Regions from separate parts of the Paenibacillus sp. OSY-SE genome, predicted to be linked through region 2. Evidence: riboswitches for the same ligand, from Rfam matches in the RefSeq annotation. Region 2 holds a riboswitch; each other region holds the start of a gene.

Region 1 (7,058 bases), on a different contig from region 2:
GTCCTTCATACTTCCACTTTTACGAGGAGGTCATTATATTGAAAACAGTTGCGATAGTCGGAACATTTGACTCCAAAGGAAAAGAATTTTCTTTTGTGAAAGATATTCTGCAAGGTCTTGGGTTGAATACGCTTACCATCCACAGTGGAGTATTCGAGCCCATGTTCGTCCCAGATATTTCGAATGAGGAAGTAGCCAAGGAAGTTCATGCAGATATTCGTGAAATCGCCTCCAAAAAAGACAGATCTTTAGCAACGGAAATTCTTGCAAAAGGTATGGAAAAACTAATTCCCAGACTATATGCGGAAGGAAAATTCGACGGAATCATCTCCTTTGGCGGTACCGGCGGCACATCCATTGTAACGCCAGGAATGAGAGCGCTGCCAATAGGTGTGCCGAAAATAATGGTGTCTACCGTCGCTTCCGGGAACGTCTCGCAGTATGTAGGGACTAGCGATATTATGATGTATCCATCTATCGTCGATGTATCGGGGCTGAACTCGATTTCAACGAAAATCTTTACCAATGCAGCCCTTGCGATTGCAGGCATGGTGAAATATGAGGTCGATTATAAAGTTGAAAAAAAACCGCTTATAGCCGCTACCATGTTTGGGCTTACAACCCCTTGCGTCAATCAGGCTAGGGAGTACTTGGAGGCACATGGGTATGAAGTGATTGTGTTCCATGCAACAGGTACTGGCGGCAAAACGATGGAAAGATTAATTGAATCTAATTTCTTCGATGGCGTGTTGGATCTCACCACAACAGAATGGTGTGATGAACTGGTAGGCGGTGTGTTGAATGCAGGACCGCATCGGCTCGAGGCAGCCGGGCGCTCTGGTGTGCCTCAAGTTGTTTCGACAGGAGCATTGGATATGGTCAACTTCGGGCCGTTTGACACGGTGCCGGAGAAATTCCAGGATAGAACTTTTTACAAGCATAACCCGACCGTGACTTTAATGAGAACGACGGTTCAAGAAAATAAAGAATTAGGCAAGATCATATCCGGAAAATTAAATAAGGCGACCTCTCCAACCGCATTAATGCTGCCTTTAAAGGGTGTTTCCGGGCTGGATGTGGAAGGACAGCCTTTCTATGGAGCAGAAGAGGATCGCGCCTTATTTGATACGCTAAGAAATAATATTGACCAAAACGCCGTAGAGCTCATTGAATTGGACTATGACATCAATGATAAACATTTCGCTTTAGCGGCAGCTAAAAAGTTAATCGAATTGATGCAGAAATAGAGAAATGAGGAGGAAGCAAAATGAAACAAACTCGTCAAGAAATCATAAACCAATTGAAAGAACATGTAGCTAAAGGTGAAATGATTCTAGGAGCCGGAGCAGGTACGGGGATTTCTGCAAAAAGCGGTGAAGCGGGCGGAGTAGATTTAATCATTATTTACAACTCGGGAAGATATAGAATGGCTGGCCGGGGATCGCTTGCAGGATTATTGCCTTATGGGGATGCTAACCAAATCGTTGTAGATATGGGAGCGGAAGTATTGCCAGTTGTGAAGCATACTCCAGTGCTTGCAGGCGTGTGCGGTACAGACCCTTTCAGAATGATGGAAGTTTTCTTGAAGCAGTTAAAAGAACAAGGGTTTGCAGGCGTGCAAAATTTTCCGACCGTTGGCTTGATTGATGGCGTCTTTAGAGCGAACCTTGAAGAAACCGGGATGGGCTATGATTTAGAGGTTGATATGATTCGGAAAGCACACGAGCTTGATTTGCTTACTACCCCATATGTATTTGATGAAGAACAAGCTATTAAAATGGCTAAAGCGGGTGCGGATATTTTGGTAGCGCACATGGGCTTGACAACAAAAGGAACAATTGGCGCGAAAACCGCATTGACTCTTGAGGATTGCGCCAAGAAAATCCAAGCTATTACCGATGCGGGCAAATCTGTAAATCCAGATATTATGGTCATTTGTCATGGCGGTCCGATTGCTGATCCGGAAGATGCTCAATATATTTTCGACAACACCGTAGGTGTGGATGGATTTTTCGGTGCTTCAAGTATTGAACGGTTTGCCACAGAGGTTGGTATTAAACAGCAAGCAGAAGCATTCAAACGTGTTAATTTAAAATCGTAGAATTTATAAACTTTTCAGGGGAAGCCATAGGTTTCCCCTTATTTACGTTTTTGTAGAGTTACTTTCCCTCGCCCATCCATTCGGCTATTAGATTGTCAAAAGTAGGCTCCTCAAACATCGGATTATGTCCGCTATGCTCAAAAATCACTTTCTTCACGTTCGCATAAGTGTCATTTATCAGATCCCATAACGAGACCGCAGCAACCTCCGCTTGTTTTGCTCTATGACATGGGTAACATGTTCACTTTGCGTTGATGAAGATTCTTTAAGCCGTATATAATCAGCACCGGCAGTATCAAGTATAGCGCGCCGAGCGCCGAGCCAGACACGGTTCCTCCCAGTAAGTAAGACATGCTCATCAACAAATTATCCAGCATGAGGTGGGCGAACAATGCCGTCCAGAAGCCGTGCCTCAGCATGATGTACAAGAATATAAAACCCATAATCAACAGTTCAACCGGCCGGGAGTAGAACGGGAATATCGGATAAGTGACATGTCCGAAAGCCCAGATGAGCGTCGGGATGAGACCAGCTATCCATGGATTTCTCACCCAGCGCTGCAACAGTCCCGTGCCGAACCAGCGATAGACGCCTTCTTCCGATATCGCAGCCATCCAAGCGAGCAGAGGATATAGCGCCGGCAGCCTCAAGTTAAGCGGAGACTGTGATGCATCTGTCGTCGACCATGCGCCAAATCCCGTCTCCAAGGCGGCGAAGATAAACGTCTGCACTCCAAGCAAGAGCCCTGCATAGACCGTGCCGAGCCAGAAGGCACGGGGCAGCACCGTACCGAACTCCGGACTGCTCCAGGTTGGCATCAAGCGCCGATGCTTAGACTGATCCCACAAGCGTGTGCCTGCTAGCAAGGAGAAATAGAGCACCACTCCCTGAAGCACTGTAATTCCGCCTTGGACGATCAAAGCGTACTCCATACGGATCTGTGCGGCAGGCACCCCGAATTGAAGCGAGATGAGGCCAGGCAGCAGGTTCCAGATATGAAGCAGGGAGATTCCGCATGAGACGATGGACAGTGTGATTATCGTACCGGAGCGGAATCGGATAAGCTTGCGGTAACGAATGCACGCGACGAGCGCGAGAATGCTGAGCAGCAACGACATCCATGTATAACCAATTTTATAAATGGACGAAGCGGTGGCGGTCTGCTGCAATTCCTCTGTTTTATAGCTTAGCGGCACCTCCCATACTGGCTTGGCTGTGACGACGTCGTTGTTGTGAAAGTGTACGACGAAGTCAAGCGTTGCGCCGCCAACTTTGGCTTTGGGCACCGTGAACCGTATTTCGTCCTTGCTGTTCAAGCTTTCTTGCTGAATGTTCAACTCGGATGATGACCAGCCCAATTGTTTTATGGTCTGTTCCGCCACGGCGCGATAGTCTAACGTTCGGGAGACGACGGAGTCATCCGCGGCAGTTGCCGGGCGTCCGGTGAAATTGAAGCCGATAATCTGGCCGTTCGTCATGTTGACATCGATGCTCAACACATCAGGGCGGCCTCCGCGTACAACGGAGAGCAGGACTTGATACCTATCATACGGAGCCTTGCGGCTCCAAGGCTGGAAGGCTTCCGTCAAACGTTCCTTGCTGATATATCCAGCCAGCGTGGAATCCGTCTGATACACGACTGTCGGGTCAGCACTTCGCAGCGTCAGTTCGGATCGCCAAGACTGCTGCTTCATGTACTGAATCGCCTTGTCGGCCGCCTCCGTCTTCGTAATCATTGAGACCTGTGCGCCTTCCTCCGGGCTCACCTCGAATTGCAGTAAGGGAATAATAACCTGCACGGTGAGAAACACTATGAACCCAACAATGGAAGCAATAAGTAAAGGCTTGGTTATGTAATAAGAAGGTGCAGCCTGATTATGAGCATCATGGTGTGCTTGATGGGTAAAAGACATCTTTTTTCCTCCATTTAGTCGTATATACGCAGTTCTCTTTTATTATTGTATCCACTTCATTTGTGTAAAGTCCAGCAGAGGAATGAAGCTACGCCTTGATAATGAAAGAGTTCTCGATACATTTCAAGAAAATGGGGTTTTGTAAGCGCTATTTAACGTTATTTTTCAGCCTATTCAACTGAATTTGTTCGATCTTTGACTTTGTGCGCGAGTAGGGAAACGTATATAATCTCGTTATGAATTGCATACATGCCGAGTTTCGTCAATGTACGAAAGCGGGGGAACCGATTAATGGGGTGAATTTCGCGTATGACGGGTCATAAGAACCGTCTGCGAATAGGGCAGCCTGAACGTGCCCGAATCCGTCAGCTAACCTCGTAGGCAAGTGCGTCAGGATACCAGCGATAGCATTGGATTTCCAGTGCTTTTTTTCGTGGACAAAAAGAGGTGACACCCCCTTGAAGCTTTCAAGGAAAAACAGGATTTTACATTTAACGCCGTCACGCATACTTGTCGTTGGATTTGCATTAATTATTTTATTAGGCGCATTTCTGCTTATGCTGCCGATATCAAATTCCAACGGACAGCCGCTGTCTTTTGTTGATGCGTTTTTCACAGCAACATCAGCAACCTGCGTGACCGGGCTAGTTGTGGTCGATACAGGCACCAACTTTACGGTGTTCGGGCAAGTGGTCATTATGCTGCTCATTCAAGTCGGCGGGCTTGGCTTCATGACGATGGCGACGTTGTTCGCGCTTGCTTTTAAAAAAAGAATTTCGTTAAAGGAACGTCTTATTTTACAAGAAGCGCTTAATCAAGGCAGCATGGAGGGAATTGTCCGCCTTATCCGCAAGGTGCTGCTGTTTGCCTTCTGTATCGAAGGAGCCGCCGCCATTCTGTTTGCGACGCGTTGGGCGTTCGACCTGCCACTCGGACAAGCCATTTATTTCGGGATATTCCATGCGGTGTCATTGTTCAACAATGCCGGATTCGACCTGTTCGGTTCGGTGTACGGACCGTTCTCCAGCTTAACGAGCTATGTAGGAGATCCGGTCATTAATACGGTGGCTATGTTGCTCATCGTACTCGGTGGGATTGGCTTTATCGTATTGTCCGATGTAGTGGATTATCGCCGTACCCGCAAATTGTCGCTGCATACGAAGATTGTTTTGACAATGACCGGACTTCTTATTGTTATCGGCACAGTCGTTATATTCATTTTTGAATTTACCAATACACGCACGCTCGCCGGTTTAAGCGGGTGGGAGCAGTTCTGGGCGTCTTTGTTCCAGTCTGTCAGCCCGCGTACGGCCGGCGCGAATACCATTGATATCGGCGCTATGCGCCAAGCTTCCCAGTTTTTTATGATCATACTGATGTTTATCGGGGCTTCGCCCGGTTCAACCGGGGGAGGGATCAAGACAACGACGTTCGCCATTCTTGTCGGCGCGGTCATTACGATGATTCGGGGAAAAGAGGATATCGTCATCTATCGCTATCGCTTGGCGAAGGACAGAATATTCAAAGCCGTTACGTTGACCTTGTTGGCGTTATTCCTGGTCATTATGGTCTCGATGATATTATCGACGACAGAGGACCATCCGTTCCTTATGATTTTGTTCGAGACGACGTCCGCCTTCGGCACGGTCGGCTTGACAATGGGCTTAACGACGGATTTGACCGATTTCGGCAAGGTGCTTCTATGTTTGACGATGTTTGCCGGACGATTGGGGCCGATAACGCTGGCCTATGCGCTCGGACCGAAGAGCGAGCGGGAACTGTACCGCCATCCGGAAGGCAAGATTACGATAGGGTAAATAGAGAATAGTAATGGATGAAGGAGTTAATAGCTATTATGGAGTTGCAGCAGTTTGCAGTAGTCGGGATGGGACGATTCGGATCGAGCCTTGCCAAGGAACTAGTCAGACTAGGACATCAAGTGCTGGGCATCGATAAAGATGAAGAGGTAGTTGCGGACATGACGGGCATGGTGACCCATGCCGTCGTGGCGGATGCGACGGATGAAGATGTGCTCCGCTCGCTCGGCATTCGCAACTTTGATTGCGCCATTGTTGCGATTGGCGATGACATCCAGACGAGCATCCTGGTCAGTATTCAGATGAAGGAGCTTGGCGTAAAGAAGGTAGTCGCCAAGGCGCTGTCTGACCTGCATGGCCGCGTGCTTGAGCGGCTTGACGTAGATCGGGTTATTTATCCCGAACGAGACATGGGAATCCGCGTTGCCCATCAGCTTGTGTCTCCGAATTTGCTCGATTATATCGAGCTGTCGAAGGAGTATACGATTGCTGAGCTCAGTGTACCCGGCTGCATGCAGGGGATGTCGCTGAAGGAATTGAACCCGCGGGCCAGATTCGGCTGCAGCATCGTCGCGCTCAACAAGCCGGAAGGCATCATTATCGCCCCGTCGGCCGAGGCTGTCCTAGATGAGCGGGACATTATGGTCATGATCGGAACCAACAATCAAATTGAGGATTTCGAAGAAGCGATTATGTTGAAAAAATAAAGAACACGCCGCCTGTTTGCCCGTCCATTGACGGAGTTAAGCGGGCGGCGTTTTATTTGTCTATGGGATTCACAAGCTGTCACTCCTGTATTTTCAAAATCATGTTGGCAAGCTCTTGCTTGTCAATTTCCAATGCTCTCGCTTCCTGAAGAATGCGCGGCAGCTCGACCTCTGCGAACTGGGCGCGGCGTTTCTCGCGCACGAGACGCTTCGCTCCTTGGCGCACGAACATTCCCACACCTCTTTTCTTGTACAATATGCCTTCGTCTACAAGCAAATTAATACCTTTGGCAGCCGTGGCTGGATTGATTTGCAGCACTTTGGCGAATTGATTGGTGGAAGGCACTTGGCCTTCTTCCTCTACGGCACCGATCAATATGTCATTTGCAATCATGTCGGCGATTTGCAGATAGATCGATTTGGACTCATCCAACAGCAATGGATTCACCTCGTTTCGTCCGGTTATCGTACTTACTCCACGCCGCATGCGCGGGCAAGCATTATTTCATGACCGCATTGG
Region 2 (7,058 bases):
CGACGAGGATGGCCGTATACAGCGCATTGTCCGTACGAAACGTTCCGATCGTTTCTGGTATCCACTGCTTCTTAACCATCGAGCCTGCTACACCGAGCAGCGCAATAATCGAGATATACCGTCCGAACAGCATAACCAGGCCCGTAGAAATATTCCAAAATGGCGTGTTGTCTGCCAGCCCCTCGAATCCAGATCCATTGTTTGCTGCCGACGACGTAAACTCATACAGCACTTGAGAGATGCCGTGATAACCCGGATTGGTTATGGATCCCCTGCCCAAATCGGTCAGGAAAGCGATCGCCGTTGGAACTAAAATAATGAACGGATGGGCCAAAATAGCAATCGCCACCAGCTTCATTTCCCTGGCCTCAATCTTGCGCCCCAGAAATTCCGGCGTTCTCCCGACCATAAGACCGCACAAGAACACGCCCAGTATGGCATACATCAACATATTGACCAAGCCGACACCGTCTCCGCCGAACACGCAGTTCAGCATCATTTGCCCCAGCGGCACTAAGCCGCCGAGCGGCGTTAATGTATCATGCATATTGTTGACTGTGCCGGTCGTAGCTGCCGTCGTTACGGTCGTGAATAGGGCGGATTGGGCAATGCCGAAGCGCACCTCCTTCCCCTCCATGCTGCCTTGCGCAGCATCGATGCCAAGTGCGTTTATCGCCGGATTGCCTTGGCTTTCCGCATAATAGGCCAGCGACAAAAACATGAGAAACAGCATGCTCATCGCACCGAAGATGACCCACCCTTGCTTCTGATTGCGGGCAAATTTGCCGAAGGTGTAAGTCAATGCAGCCGGGATGCACCACATCGATAATATCTCAATCACATTCGTAAGCGGGTTCGGGTTCTCGAACGGATGAGAGGAGTTCACCCCGAAAAATCCGCCGCCGTTCGTACCCAAGTGCTTAATCGACACCAGCGAGGCAACCGGGCCCCGCGCAATTGATTGCACGTCTCCTTGCAGCGTTGTCGCCTGCACCGTAGCCCCGAAGGTTTGCGGAACTTGCAATGCAACAAGAATAAGCGTCACAACAACTGCGAGTGGCAGCAGTAAGCGCGTATGCGCCTTGACAAAGTCAACGAAAAAGTTGCCAAGCGTATTTCCTTTGGACGTAATCCCGCGAATAAAGGCGATGGCCACGACGATACCGGTGGCCGCTGACGTGAACATCATCATCATAATGACCGCCATTTGCGAGAAATAGGTCAGCCCGGATTCACCGCTGTAATGCTGTAAATTCGTGTTTGTCATAAAGCTGATAATCGTATTGAACGAGAGTGTCGGCTCCATATTGTCGATGCCGTTCGGATTCAGCGGCAGCAGCTTCTGCACTCGCAAAATGATATATCCTAGCACGACCAGCACAATGTTGGTCAAAATCAAACTGAGCGTATATTTCTTCCACGACATGCTGGAGCGGTTCTTCAGACCCGCAATGCCATAAATGACATTCTCGAACGGTGTAAACAGCTTGTCGGTCCGGTTCGGTTGATTAGAGAACACATGGTACATATAGCTCCCTAATGGTTTGACAAGTAGAAGCAGCAGAATAAGAACCGCCGCAATTTGCAAAATCCCCATGGATAGGCTCCCCCTCTAATGTATAAGTCCGTCGTTCGGTTAAAATTTTTCCGGATGAATCAGCGCGTAAATTAAGTACAGGAACAGAAACACGATACAAATGGTGAGGAACATCATCGTTCGTCTCCTCCCGTTTGTTCGACAACTTTGCCGCACCATGCCAAAAATCCGCAGAACATGGAAAAGGCAAGGGCTAGAGCAGCAATCATATATAGATCAGACATGTGACAACCTCTCTTCATTAGCATTGTTTTTAACACGCAATCGTGCTCTCACGCCCAAAAAAGGCAATAAAAAAGAAACCTGCGAGAAAAGGAACTTTCTCGTGGTTTCCGGGCACAGTCTATTAAACCGTGTCACACACGACGATCGTTGCCTCTCTCCGTACGCTTACGAGGTTAGCTGACGGATTCGGGCGCGAGAGTCGCCCTACCGACAGTGAACTGTCGGATTCACCCCGTGAGCTCGGTCAACTATGCGCCCAAGCTCGTTGGTTCCCCCGCTTTCTGCTTTACAGAAATTAAGCGATAAATTTGAAAAGGTACAAGCTATGATTTTCATTATTTTCATGGGAAGACAATAAAAAGCCACAGAGGCATAAACCCTGTGGCCGATTAATCGATCACGAGTCCTCATCCTCTCTCCTACGCTTACGAGGTTAGCTGACGGATTCGGGCAGTGAGAGTTGCCCTACCCCGGAATTAGACCCATGGAATCCAATTCCGCAGGATTCACCCCATGACCGTTCTCCGACTCTCACATCGGAATTCGATCAGATGTTGGTTCCCCCGCTTTCTGCTGTGCAGAAATTAAGCGATTCAGAATGCTGAACGGATAATTTAATTCATGAACGTATATTACGTCTCGGCAGTTACTTTGTAAAGCAGCCAAATTTCCAAAAATGACTAGAAAACGGCAGCTTTTGGTCTGCCAAAATCGATTTACACTTCTAAATCCATTTATCGCGTTCATTATCTCGTTCTTGCTCGGTATTTCAGAATACTTCCTCTATAGGGCGCATCATATGAGCACAGTCTCCCTTCACCCATTTTGCGCAGAAATCGTGATGCGGTTTCTGCATTTTCAGAAAACATTAGCTTTTCGAAGAAACAACCGTAAAATCGCGAAATAAACAGTTCCTATTTGTAAACAAAACCAATTTCCCAGCCGATTCGATGAAAATATACGGTTTTTTAACTGTTTTCACATTGTACAAAGCATAAAGGAAAGGAGTAAGATACGTGTCGTACACCATCATTCTTTCGATCGCTGAATTCTTGAAGCAAGGAGCGGGGGACCCATCAGGACCTTTTCTGACTTGGTTTAACTTGGTCCATCGGGGTGAATCCGATTGGCAAGCTTGCCGTCGGCAGGGCGACTCCTACGTCCGAATCCGTCAGCTAACCTCGTAAGCGTAGCGGGAGAGGCACATGATTACCTGCGCAGTGTCTGTCATTCGCAGCCTGATTGTTCAATTATGCCGCAGCAACCCGCGGCAATCAGTCATGATGGCTTCGCTGCGCGCAAGACAATGCCTGGAGGGAATGAACATGGCAAAGCAGCAAGCGGAACGAATCATTAGCAATTTGGAATTGTATCAAATATCTGTGTCGTCCGGACACGGATTGGAAGGCGGCTCAAGGCCGCTAACGTTGGTATTGAAAATTTCCTGCGCAAACGGCGCCGTTGGTTGGGGTAAGTTACTGTTTTATCATACTGCTCCGCACTTTGATCTCATTCACTGGTCGCGGCGGCTGGATCAGGTAAAAGGGAAAACTGTAGTGGAAGCATTCGAGCTTGTGGAGGAGATGAAGGGAACGTGGTGCTTTGAGAAAGTTCAGCTTGCAAAGCTCGCCTTAAGGGATTTACTTCCTCTGTCCAGACACCGTTTCTGTCCAAAGGAACGCCTCTTAATGGAGAGATCGCAAGCCTATTATTGCATTATCTGAATGAGCTGCGGATAAACAGCGAAAGCCCCCAAAATTGGGGGCCGTATGTATATTTGAACTCAATGAATAAGTCAGGCTGCTTGCTCCGCAAAAGAAGAGGCCGAGTATTTAAATGCGAGATAACCGAGGTAAGCATATACAGCTACAGAGATCAGGGAATTAACACTAATGGCCATAAAGGGAAACAAAATCAGAACGGCTTTCGCCCAAAGGCCATACGGCAAATACTTGATATCGCTGGATATAAGCGTCAGCCATACTCCTAGCAGAAAGGAATAACCGGCAACCGCGCTTAACGGAATCGTATAAAACATAAAGTCCAAGACACCATAGCTGGAATAGGGCAGCACCTTGAACAGTAAAGCTTGAAGAAACCCGACTCCTATCCCGCCAAATAATAAATACAGCCTAAAAGGCGAAAGAACTTGAATAAATGAAAAGGACAACAACCAGGTTCTCAATTCACGAATTACATTGGAAAATTGCTGCATCGACAAAGACCTCCTTATGATTGCATATCGGCCGGTACCGGCGCTGCTTCTTCGGGAAATTGATGTCTGCATCCCGAACAGAACCGGGTATCTCACGGTACGACTTGGCCGCAAACGCAATCTTTTTCATCGGACGACTCTTGTGTATCCACGACCTGCATTTGTATTGCGCTTTTCGTCATACACTCAAATAATTCAACAGGACTTAAAGCACAAAAAAAAGGATAAATGACAGGTATTGAAGCCGAAGTGAATTACCTCATTTATCCTTATGCATGAATTTATAGTGAAGCGCCCTTATCGCGAGCCGGACGGACAGGCGTATTTCCCGAATTGACGACAATCATGACGATTGTCAACTCCGCCGCCACTCCTAGCGATTGGGCAAGCGCACCGATCGTGCCGTTCCATCCAGGCGTCATCCAGACACATAAGATGAGAGTCGCAATCGTAAGAACGACGTTCCCCATTTGAGATCTCATCATCATTTTCGTCTGTCCGCGCATCATGATGATTCCGTTGCCATAGTCGATCCACGGAAAAATGAAGCTGTACAGCATGAGGACCCGTAGCGTGTCTAGGCTCGCACGCATCAATTCCTCGTTCGCCCCCATCACCTGCGTCAATATCCATGGTCCAATCGGTGTGAAGCTGAGCAGAGCCGTCAGCAACCCGGGAAGAAAGGCGAGTGTAAACGCAAAGCGTTTGACTTTCCTGCTATCCTTCGCATAGAAATTGAGCACGATCTGATGCAAATACGTAAAAAAACTGAGCACAAGCAGGTTAATGCTGCTCGCAAGCGCAAACGAAGCAACCGCAAGCTGCTGTTCCGCCGTTTTCCCCAGCATGGCATTGATAGATGGTCCGATCAGAACGGCAATAAAGGATGAATATAATAGCGGCTTATAGAATTTGAAAATATGGGATCGGTTCGTAATGGCGTGACCTTCCACCTTATCGGGAATGCTATGTCTCAACAAGTTGCGTCCCTCCAACCAAGCGACCAGACATTCTATAGCCATCCCCGACAAAAAAATGATAGCTCCAGCCTTGCCGCTGTTCACACCCGTCCGAATAAAATACAGCGACAGACCATACATGGCAGCCAAACGGATTATCATCCCGATGGTCAGCCACTTCGTCCGCATATTATAAATAATGATGCCATGATATAAGCAGCGGATTCCCGAAAATATACTGACGAACATTAATATCCGGTATACACCAAGCGTCGGCTCTAAGGCTGCCTCCTCCACGCCGAAGAAGTGGCGAAATACGACCGTACCGAGCGGAGTGTATGCAATAATCGTGTTGAGCAGCATAATGCAGGCCAACACATAGTTGCTGATTGAGGTCATCGCCCGGAAAGAATTCCGATCCCGAACCAAGGTTGAGCAGGTCTGTCTAAGCAGAATGCCCGGCCGCTCCGTCAAGCTGTACAGGCTCAATGCGATGGCATAGGTAGAAATAATAAATTCCGGATTCGGTGACCTTGCAAGCGTACTGTTAATAATGACGTGGGATACCGTAACAAGAGTAGAAGAGAATCCTAAGGGCAGGAAAAAGGCAAGCATCTGCTTATACGTTACGGGATGTTCAGATATCGAGCTGTCATTCATGTTGTGTCCTCATTCAATATGATCGATTTGTAAAGCCTGAGTTCTAGTATACTGAACACGGCCAGAAGTACCAATGAGCAATTTCCCGTCAATTCGTGAAAAAAGCCCCTGCTCGTTAATGGAGCAGGGACTTTCATCACTACAAAGTAAACTTGCGCAGCTCTTCTTGCAATTCCTTCATTTTCCGATTCAACACGACTGCAGAATCCGAAATCTCTTCGACGATTGCCAATTGTTCTTCGGACGAAGCGGCCACGCTCTGCGAACTTTCTGATGAGCTTCTTGCAATTTCCGCCAGATTCTCAAGGGAAGCCGCCACCTCTTCACTGCCAGCGGACATTTCTTGAGCTGCGGCAGACACTTCTTGAACCTGTTCAGTAACATCTTGCACAGATGTCCATAACAGTTGAAAGTTATCGCCTGCGACCTGAACGATTTTCGCCCCTTCCTGCACCTCAATCGCGCTGTTTTCCATCGCTTCCGCCAACTGTCTCGTATACTTCACGACGGAATGGAGCATTTCGGCGATTTGCTCTGTCGAAGCCTTCGTTTGTTCGGCTAGCTGCCGCACTTCTTGCGCAACCACACCGAAGCCCCGTCCGTGCTCGCCCGCTCGCGCCGCCTCTATGGAAGCATTGAGCGCCAACAGATTCGTCTGCGTCGCTACATTGCCGATAATGCCAACAACCTGTTCAATCTGCTTCGATTGTTCGGTTAACGACTTCGTAATCTCCACGGAACGGTGGACAGAGTTGTTGATATGATTCATCTGCTTCATCGTCTGCTGCACGACTTCATTACCTTGCTGCGCCGCACCTGCTGCCTCAAGGCTGAGCTCTGACACCGTCGCAGTTGATTCGGCGATCCGTTGAATGCCGATCGCGATTTCCGACATCGCCGCTTTGCTCTCTTCCGCACCCTGCAGCTGTGTCTCCGAGCCGGAGGCGACTTCCTGAATGGAGCCGGATATTTCATGACTCGACTGAGCCGTTTGCTCCGCGATAATCGATAGTTGATCTGACGATTCAGCCACATGGTCCGCCGTAGACTTTACATTCGCAACAAGCTGCTTAATGTGGGTCATCATCACATTGAAGTTGTCTGACAGAACGCCAATCTCATCTTTGGACGTGACCGGGATCGTCACGGTCAAATCGCCGTTCGCCGCCCGCTTCGACAGCTCGGACAATTCCTTCAACGGCAGGATAAGGCGGCGGATCAGCAAGACAATAATAGCAATAAACACGGCACCGGTAGCCGCTCCGACTCCAACCGTTTTCCACAGCATCACGTTCAGGTCGTCATTAATTGTTTCATTATTGAAATCGACGGCAAAAATCGCTACGGTTTGATTTTGTTTGTTCTGGATTGGTTTAAAGACGGTAATCCATTCCCCATCCTC
Region 3 (7,058 bases), on a different contig from region 2:
TCGGATACTGGTTCTCCATGCAATCCGACTATGAGAAGCAAGGACGGTTCGCTTCTTGGTATGGAAACAATAAAGAAGGACGCTTGTCTAATTTATATCAAACGAATTACATCGATGAATCATTACCCCAATTCCGAGACGATCCTCGATACGACTTTTATCATGGTGCGGTGAAGAAGAATGGCACTTATATCACTTCGCCGTACATGGACCCTTATGTGAACCTCCCAATTATTTCGATCAGCACGCCGGTTACCGATGAGAGAGGCCGAGTGATTGGTGTGGCCGGTGTCGATATTCGATATGGTGACTTGCAACAGATTGCCTCCAAACTAACGATACATCCGACCAGCAAAATTTTATTAATTACGAACGAAGGTGACATTTTATACGATACGGATGACAAAGAGACTAACTTTTCCAACAATAATATTGACTCTGCTACCGAGTTGGTACCTATCATCAATGAGATTAAGGGGCAAAAAGAAACGGTCGTAATAACGAAATATCATGATCAGAAAATGTACGTTTTTTCTGTGCGTCTATCAGAACCGGCGTGGAGTGCAATGATTATGCTTCCTGTTGCTGTCGTCGATGAGGTCTTCGTGAACCTATCGATGATTTCAGTCGCCACCTTTTTGTTGCTTGTCCTCGCCATCTATTTACTCGTAGCCGTCTGGGTGCGTCAGTTAATTGCGAAGCCGCTTCATCAGCTCGTGTCTGCTTCTTCCCGAATTGCCGTCGGTAATTACAACGGCATGCTGCGCATCGAGACGAACAATGAATTCAGGCAGCTGGGCGAGCATATGAATCGCATGACGGAAGCGCTGCGAAAGCAGGTGCAAATTGAACAAGAAATGAAGCGTATGAGCTCATTGAAGATCGTCGGGGAGATGGCAGCGGCCCTCAGCCACGAGATCCGCAATCCGTTAACGACGGTACGGGGCTTTCTGCAACTGCTGCGAAGCAAGCCTGAACACGCCAAGGAGCATGTCTATTTCGATACGATGATAGAAGAGATAGAGCGGGCGAATACGATTATTACCGAATATTTAACGCTTGCGCAGCACAAGTTCGTACAATTCCGTTTCAAGTCATTAAACGATGTCATATCTCACATTTATCCGCTTGTCCAAGCGACAGCGACGGCAAATTGTCAATATATCCACTTGGATCTCCAGCAGACTCCAGCGCTAGAAATGGATGAGAAAGAGATTCGCCAGTTGCTCCATAATCTGATTCGCAACGGATTGGAGGCAATGGATGCAAATCAATCGCTGTACATACGAACTCGTTATGAAGAGGAGTCAGTATGGTTAGAGGTGGAGGATGAGGGCTCCGGCTTTGAAGAGAAAGTGCTCGAGTCTGCGGGAACTCCATTTGTAACGACGAAGGCGGAAGGTACAGGTCTGGGACTATCGATCTGCTATAGTATTGTGCATCGACATCAAGGCCAGTTAATGATTCAATCGGAACCTGGGAAGACTTTAATTAATGTGAAATTTCCAGTGAAGCAAGCGCCAGCTACAGAATAGACAGAGCTCAGCGATGATGCAAAATAAGCGAATGAATGAACGGGGAGAGAAGCTCTAATTGCGCCCCCCCCTCGCTCATCGTGCGGATGAGATGATGTCAGCAGGCATGACCGATGTCGGGCAATGCATCATATTCACATAAAATGCAACGATAGGCCCAGTCTTCTTGCTGCTGTATGATGCAATGAAGGCAGTAGGAATCGATAATACTTGGTGTTGTGATGTAAAATTATGACTTGTTAAATATTGGGTTGACTGTTCATGCGCTTGAAATACTTCATTCCCCAATTCCAGATGTGTTCCGATAAACTAAGAGATTTGTATTAAATGGTATGTTAGGAATAAATGGTTTTCAAAATACGCACTTTTGGATCTACAGAAATCAATCTCCTCATCACAGCTATGGTATTATCAACCATTGTATTATATCATAGGAAGGTTTCGGCAAGATGAAAGCGCCGCTATGAAAAATTATTGAAAAGAAGGATTGTATAAGTATACACCATCATGTATAATGAGTTCAGCCCTTCGAAATGATAGGGTAAAATAGATAGAAGAAGCGGGGATGTCATCTATGAAAGCACTGAAAATCGTTACCATATGCACACTATTAATGAGTCTTCTCATCGGTTGCGGAGCGAAGGGCGACCGTTATGATACAGTTATGGAGAACAAAAAGCTGGTGCTCGGAGTGAGCGCGGACTATCCGCCATTCGAGTTCCACGCAACGGTCGACGGGAAAGACGAGATTGTCGGATTTGATATTGAGCTCGCGAAGGAAATCGCGAAGGACTTAGGAGTGCCGCTTGAAATTAAGGACATGAAGTTCGACTCTGTCGTCGCATCTGTACCGACCGGAAAGATCGATATCGCCATCAGCGGCATGGACCCGACTCCTGACCGCCAGAAAGCGATGGATTTCTCCAAACCATACTATGTTGCCGAAGCTGGTGTCATCGTACGGGCGGAAGACAAAGATAAATACAAGTCACCCGAAGATATGAAAGGTTTGAAGGTAGGCGTTCAAAAAGGTTCTACGTTCGAGGATGTAATCGGACAAATTCCGGAAGCAAAAGCCGAGTTGCTGAATAAGGTGAACGACCTTGTGCTAGCGTTGGAAACGAAGCGTATTGACGCGGTTCTGGTAGAGAAGCCAGTAGCTAAATCTTATGAAGCCAATCGCAAGGAGCTGGCAGTAGCTGACGTCGTATTGAAGCCGGCGAGCGACGGTTATGCTGTCGGCATGCGCAAGGATAGCCCGAAATTGGTGGAAGCTGTGAACAAGACAATCGACCGTCTGAAGTCTGAAGGCAAGCTGGACCAGTTCATTACGCAGGCGACGGAGCTGGCGGAATCGGGAGAGTAAGGCAGGAGAAGGCGGCGGATAGCCGCTTTTTTCATGAGTTGGACACAATAGTGCTATATGAGCAAGGATGGGAAAGGGGTTAGACCGGTGCTCGATTGGTTTGGAATGTTATGGGACTTTAAATGGGATTATTTATCCGGGGCGAAAATAACGGTGCTGTTATCGTTGTTTTCCGTATTGGCTGGATTCATTTTAGGCGTTGTTATTGTCTTGGTGCGAATGTCCGGCTTCAAGCCATTGAAATGGCTGACGACCGCATATATTGAATTGGTGCGAGGCACGCCGCTTCTCGTGCAAATTTTTATCATTTATTTCGGTTTAACTGAATTCGGCATCGAGTTCAGTCCGTTTATGGCTGGAGTCGTCGCGGTATCGATTAACAGCTCTGCTTATTTGTCCGAAATCTTCCGCGCCGGCATTCAAGCAATCGATAGAGGGCAGGCCGAGGCTGCCCGCTCTTTGGGGATGTCAAAAGCGATGACGCTGCGACATATCGTGCTGCCGCAAGCGTTTCGCAACGTCCTGCCAGCGATTGGCAACGAGTTCGTGACCATTATAAAGGAAACGTCCATTGTCAGCTTCATCGGCATTACGGACATCATGTTCCAAACCGAGGTCATACGGAGTAAAACGTATACGGCTCTGGGGCCGCTTATGGGTGCGGCCATGATGTATTTCATTCTTACCTTTACGCTTTCCAAAGCGGTTGCAACTCTGGAAAGGAAGTTGAGCAGTCATGATTGAGGTTCGCAATTTGCATAAATCGTTCGGTGCATTGGATATTTTGAAAGGCATGAATATGTCGATCAAACAAGGCGAAGTTGTCGTCGTCATAGGGCCGAGCGGCTCAGGAAAGAGCACCTTTCTGCGGTGTTTGAATCTGTTGGAGACGCCGACGCAGGGTGATATTTTGTTCGAGGGCACGAAGATTAATGAGAAGAAGCATAATATTAACAAGACGCGTGAGAAGATGGGCATGGTGTTTCAGTCGTTCAATCTGTTCCCGCATATGACGGTGTTGAATAATATTACGCTTGCGCCGATTAAGGTGAAGCAGTTGAAGAAGAAGCAGGCAGAGATGGTTGCCATGGATCTGCTGACCAAAGTCGGTCTGGCTGACAAGGCCACGGCTTATCCAGGACAGTTATCGGGCGGTCAGAAGCAGCGTATCGCCATTGCCCGCGCACTCGCCATGCAGCCGCATGTCATGCTTTTTGACGAGCCTACGTCAGCTCTTGATCCGGAGATGGTGGGTGAAGTGCTGGAAGTGATGAAATCGCTCGCCAGTGAAGGAATGACGATGGTCATCGTGACTCATGAAATGGGCTTTGCCCGTGAGGTGGGAGATCGGATTTTATTTATGGATGGCGGCGATGTCGTGGAGCAGGGTACGCCAGAGCAAGTGTTCCAGCACCCGCAGCATTCCAGAACACGTGACTTTTTAAGCAAAGTATTGTAAAACACGATGAGTAACTATAATCTCCAGTAGTTAGGGATTTGGACAGAATGACCACTCCCCTAATTATGGGGATTTTTTTATGAAGTGAAACCAGATTGTTCAAATTCTCAAGCATCCGGTTGACGTACGCCTAAAATGCGGTTCATCTTTAGGGGATATTTGGAATATGTAATTTGTTTACAAATTTTTAAACTATGTTATTATAAAAGTGCGAATATTACAAAGTTGTTACTAGTAATTACAAAAGTGTTAGGATTAAGCGTTAAATTACGCTGAAAAAATCCATAGGGAGTCATTATTTCAAGACAATTCCAGCAAATCCCTGCGCACAGGTTACAAGTTTGTGATATGATGCAATTCAAGCCGAAACGAAGCACCCGTACGGGGGATGATTGACCGGTGTTCAATAAATGATCACCTTGGGGTGAATCGCCATTCCGAAAGATCGGACATGGTGTAGGGGAACTCCTTAACCCGAATCCGACAACTAACCCCGCAGGCTACTGACAGGAGGAACATATGCGTAAAAGAACAATTGTGAAGCTCGCAGCCGCTTTACTGGGTATAGCTACCATTTTACAGATCATCCCGGTATATGCCGAGCCCTACCAAGCTAAAGAGGGAGATACATTCTACTCTATTGCTAAAAAGCAAAATATTAGCGTAGAAGCTCTAGTAAATGAGAATCTATTGATTAATCCGAAGAATATATACGGCGGGTTGACAATGGAAATTCCGACGCCAGTCATTCAAGGAAAAGTATCGTCATCTTATTCCTTGCCTGCCAAGGCAATTGAGAGAGACAACAAAGATGACGCATCGAAGGCTTCAACAGAAGCACAGAAGGCAGCTAAGACTGAAGCAGTGGCACAGAAGGAAGCGAAGAAAGCAACGGGTGACAAGAAAAGATCCACACCACAACAAACAGTGAAAGCAGCAAATACTGCTCCTAAAAATGTGGTTAAAGTGTCGGGACGTCCGACAACCTATTCGAAGAAGCTGAACATGCGCGCAACTGCGTATACAGCGCATCCGAGCGAAAATGGTGAGTGGGGAGCCGTAGATTTCTACGGGAATGCATTGAAGCTGGGCACGGTTGCCGTTGACCCTAAAGTGATACCGCTCGGAACTAAGCTGTTCATTACAGGCTATCAATTCAAGCATCTGCCGCAAGGAGGACTCGTAGCTGAGGCACGGGATATTGGCGGGGCGATTAAAGGTAAAAAGGTAGACATTTTTGTTCCGGTAAGCAAAAGTGCCGGCAGCACTTTCGGCGTGCAAGATGTGCAGGTTTATATTATCAAATAACAATTGCAATTATACTTAAGTAACCAAAATGTGAAGAGGCTGTCCCGAAAGTAGAGAAAACTACTAGAGGGGCAGTCTCTTTTACATAATTATGTGCTGATCTATTCAATCCCAAATGACCTTCCAATTATGATTTACCGTTGCGGTAATTGTGCCCTGCTTCATCATATAGTCTGCGATAAGCTCGGCTGTGTCAATCGGAATATCACGAACGACCGGCTTGCCGGAGAACATTTGGAACCCGCCGGCTCCTGAAGCGCGATAATGGTTCATGGCGACATCATATTCCTTGTCCGGATCAAGGGGCTGTCCGTTCCGTGCCAGTTGTACGATACGTGTGCCTACCGGTCGGGACACGTTCATGACATACTCTATGCCTTCCCACATGTCATAATTGTAGTGCTGCGCTTTGGGATAGAGGAAGGACGAGTGAACGGCCACTGATTGACCGTCATATGGCGCAAAGTAGCGGGCAGACCATTCCAGAGCGTCCCGGATATCGCGTCCCTTCAACCGCAACACCTTCAATGTGTTGGAATACGGACAAAATGTGGTTATTTCGCGCATGGATACCTGATTGCCGAATCCAGCAGCGCTATCGTCAAATAAGGCGGTGCATGAAATATCCGTGCCCGATACGTCCATCTGCACACGGTTGATGAACTCGATTAAAGGGTGCTCGGCAAGCCGGGCCTCATGGGGATCACGTATTCGCATATCCCCGTTAATTCGGCAAATGGGGCGGTCAAGCCAACGCTGGACATTCACTTCGTAAGGCGTAATCCATTCGCTAAGCTCACGGTCGGCTTCAGCGCCTGCCGCGGCAATCAACTGAGAGCGTTTCTCGCTGACGAGCCAGCGGCCATCTTGACGAGTAAGAAGCAATTCAATTTCGGCCGCGTACCGGCCTTGACTTCCCGGTTGAACAACAATAGTGTCCCCGATATTGCCGCTGGCAATGGTCCGGTGCTGATGTCCGGTAATGAGCACGTCGATGCCTTCCACTTCTGCGCATATCCGTGAGCCTTCATTTTCCCCCGTATCCTCCTCGAGAGCAGCTCCCGTGCGTAAATCTCTTTCCAGACCGCCGTGATAAGCGATGATAACGATGTCGGCTCCTTTACAGCTCCGTAATTCAGGCACCCACTGCTTGGCGGCTTCTACAGCCGGCAGGAAATGCAGGCCAGCGATATGCTCAGGCAGTTCCCAATGTGGGGTGAAACGGGTGGTCAGTCCGAGCACGGCTGCGCGCAGCCCGCCAGCAAATTCCGTTATGAAGTAAGGGTCGCCAAAGTATGGTTTTCCCGTATCCTCTCGCACAATGTTGGCCGCCAACCAGGGAAACGAAGATTCGCGCTGCGCTTTTTTCACAAAATCAAGACCGAAATTA

Evidence for each region. A riboswitch is a leader RNA that binds a small molecule or an ion and turns the genes downstream of it on or off. The one in region 2 is predicted to bind cyclic di-AMP.
Region 1: linked by a shared signal. The riboswitch ahead of A372_RS0125295 (TrkH family potassium uptake protein) and the one ahead of A372_RS0124430 (hypothetical protein) in region 2 are both predicted to bind cyclic di-AMP.
Region 3: linked by a shared signal. The riboswitch ahead of A372_RS0126325 (3D domain-containing protein) and the one ahead of A372_RS0124430 (hypothetical protein) in region 2 are both predicted to bind cyclic di-AMP.

Annotation. Positions count from the first base shown of each region.
Region 1 covers NZ_ALKF01000199.1:39,238-46,295, reverse strand. The annotation lists gene A372_RS0125310 (Tm-1-like ATP-binding domain-containing protein) at 39-1,247, shown strand; gene A372_RS0125305 (phosphoenolpyruvate hydrolase family protein) at 1,268-2,101, shown strand; gene A372_RS0125300 (CPBP family intramembrane glutamic endopeptidase) at 2,323-4,014, opposite strand; cyclic di-AMP (ydaO/yuaA leader) riboswitch at 4,255-4,413, shown strand; gene A372_RS0125295 (TrkH family potassium uptake protein) at 4,473-5,831, shown strand; gene A372_RS0125290 (potassium channel family protein) at 5,870-6,538, shown strand; gene A372_RS0125285 (GntR family transcriptional regulator) at 6,618-6,977, opposite strand.
Region 2 covers NZ_ALKF01000198.1:13,612-20,669, forward strand. The annotation lists gene kdpA (potassium-transporting ATPase subunit KdpA) at 1-1,597, opposite strand, end outside; gene kdpF (K(+)-transporting ATPase subunit F) at 1,637-1,756, opposite strand; cyclic di-AMP (ydaO/yuaA leader) riboswitch at 1,969-2,134, opposite strand; cyclic di-AMP (ydaO/yuaA leader) riboswitch at 2,230-2,423, opposite strand; cyclic di-AMP (ydaO/yuaA leader) riboswitch at 2,855-3,026, shown strand; gene A372_RS0124430 (hypothetical protein) at 3,028-3,546, shown strand; gene A372_RS0124435 (hypothetical protein) at 3,618-4,037, opposite strand; gene A372_RS38020 (hypothetical protein) at 4,009-4,167, opposite strand; gene A372_RS0124440 (hypothetical protein) at 4,319-5,656, opposite strand; gene A372_RS0124445 (methyl-accepting chemotaxis protein) at 5,796-7,058, opposite strand, start outside.
Region 3 covers NZ_ALKF01000200.1:65,976-73,033, forward strand. The annotation lists gene A372_RS0126305 (sensor histidine kinase) at 1-1,535, shown strand, start outside; gene A372_RS0126310 (transporter substrate-binding domain-containing protein) at 2,110-2,901, shown strand; gene A372_RS0126315 (amino acid ABC transporter permease) at 2,989-3,645, shown strand; gene A372_RS0126320 (amino acid ABC transporter ATP-binding protein) at 3,638-4,360, shown strand; cyclic di-AMP (ydaO/yuaA leader) riboswitch at 4,712-4,878, shown strand; gene A372_RS0126325 (3D domain-containing protein) at 4,880-5,668, shown strand; gene A372_RS0126330 (bifunctional metallophosphatase/5'-nucleotidase) at 5,774-7,058, opposite strand, start outside.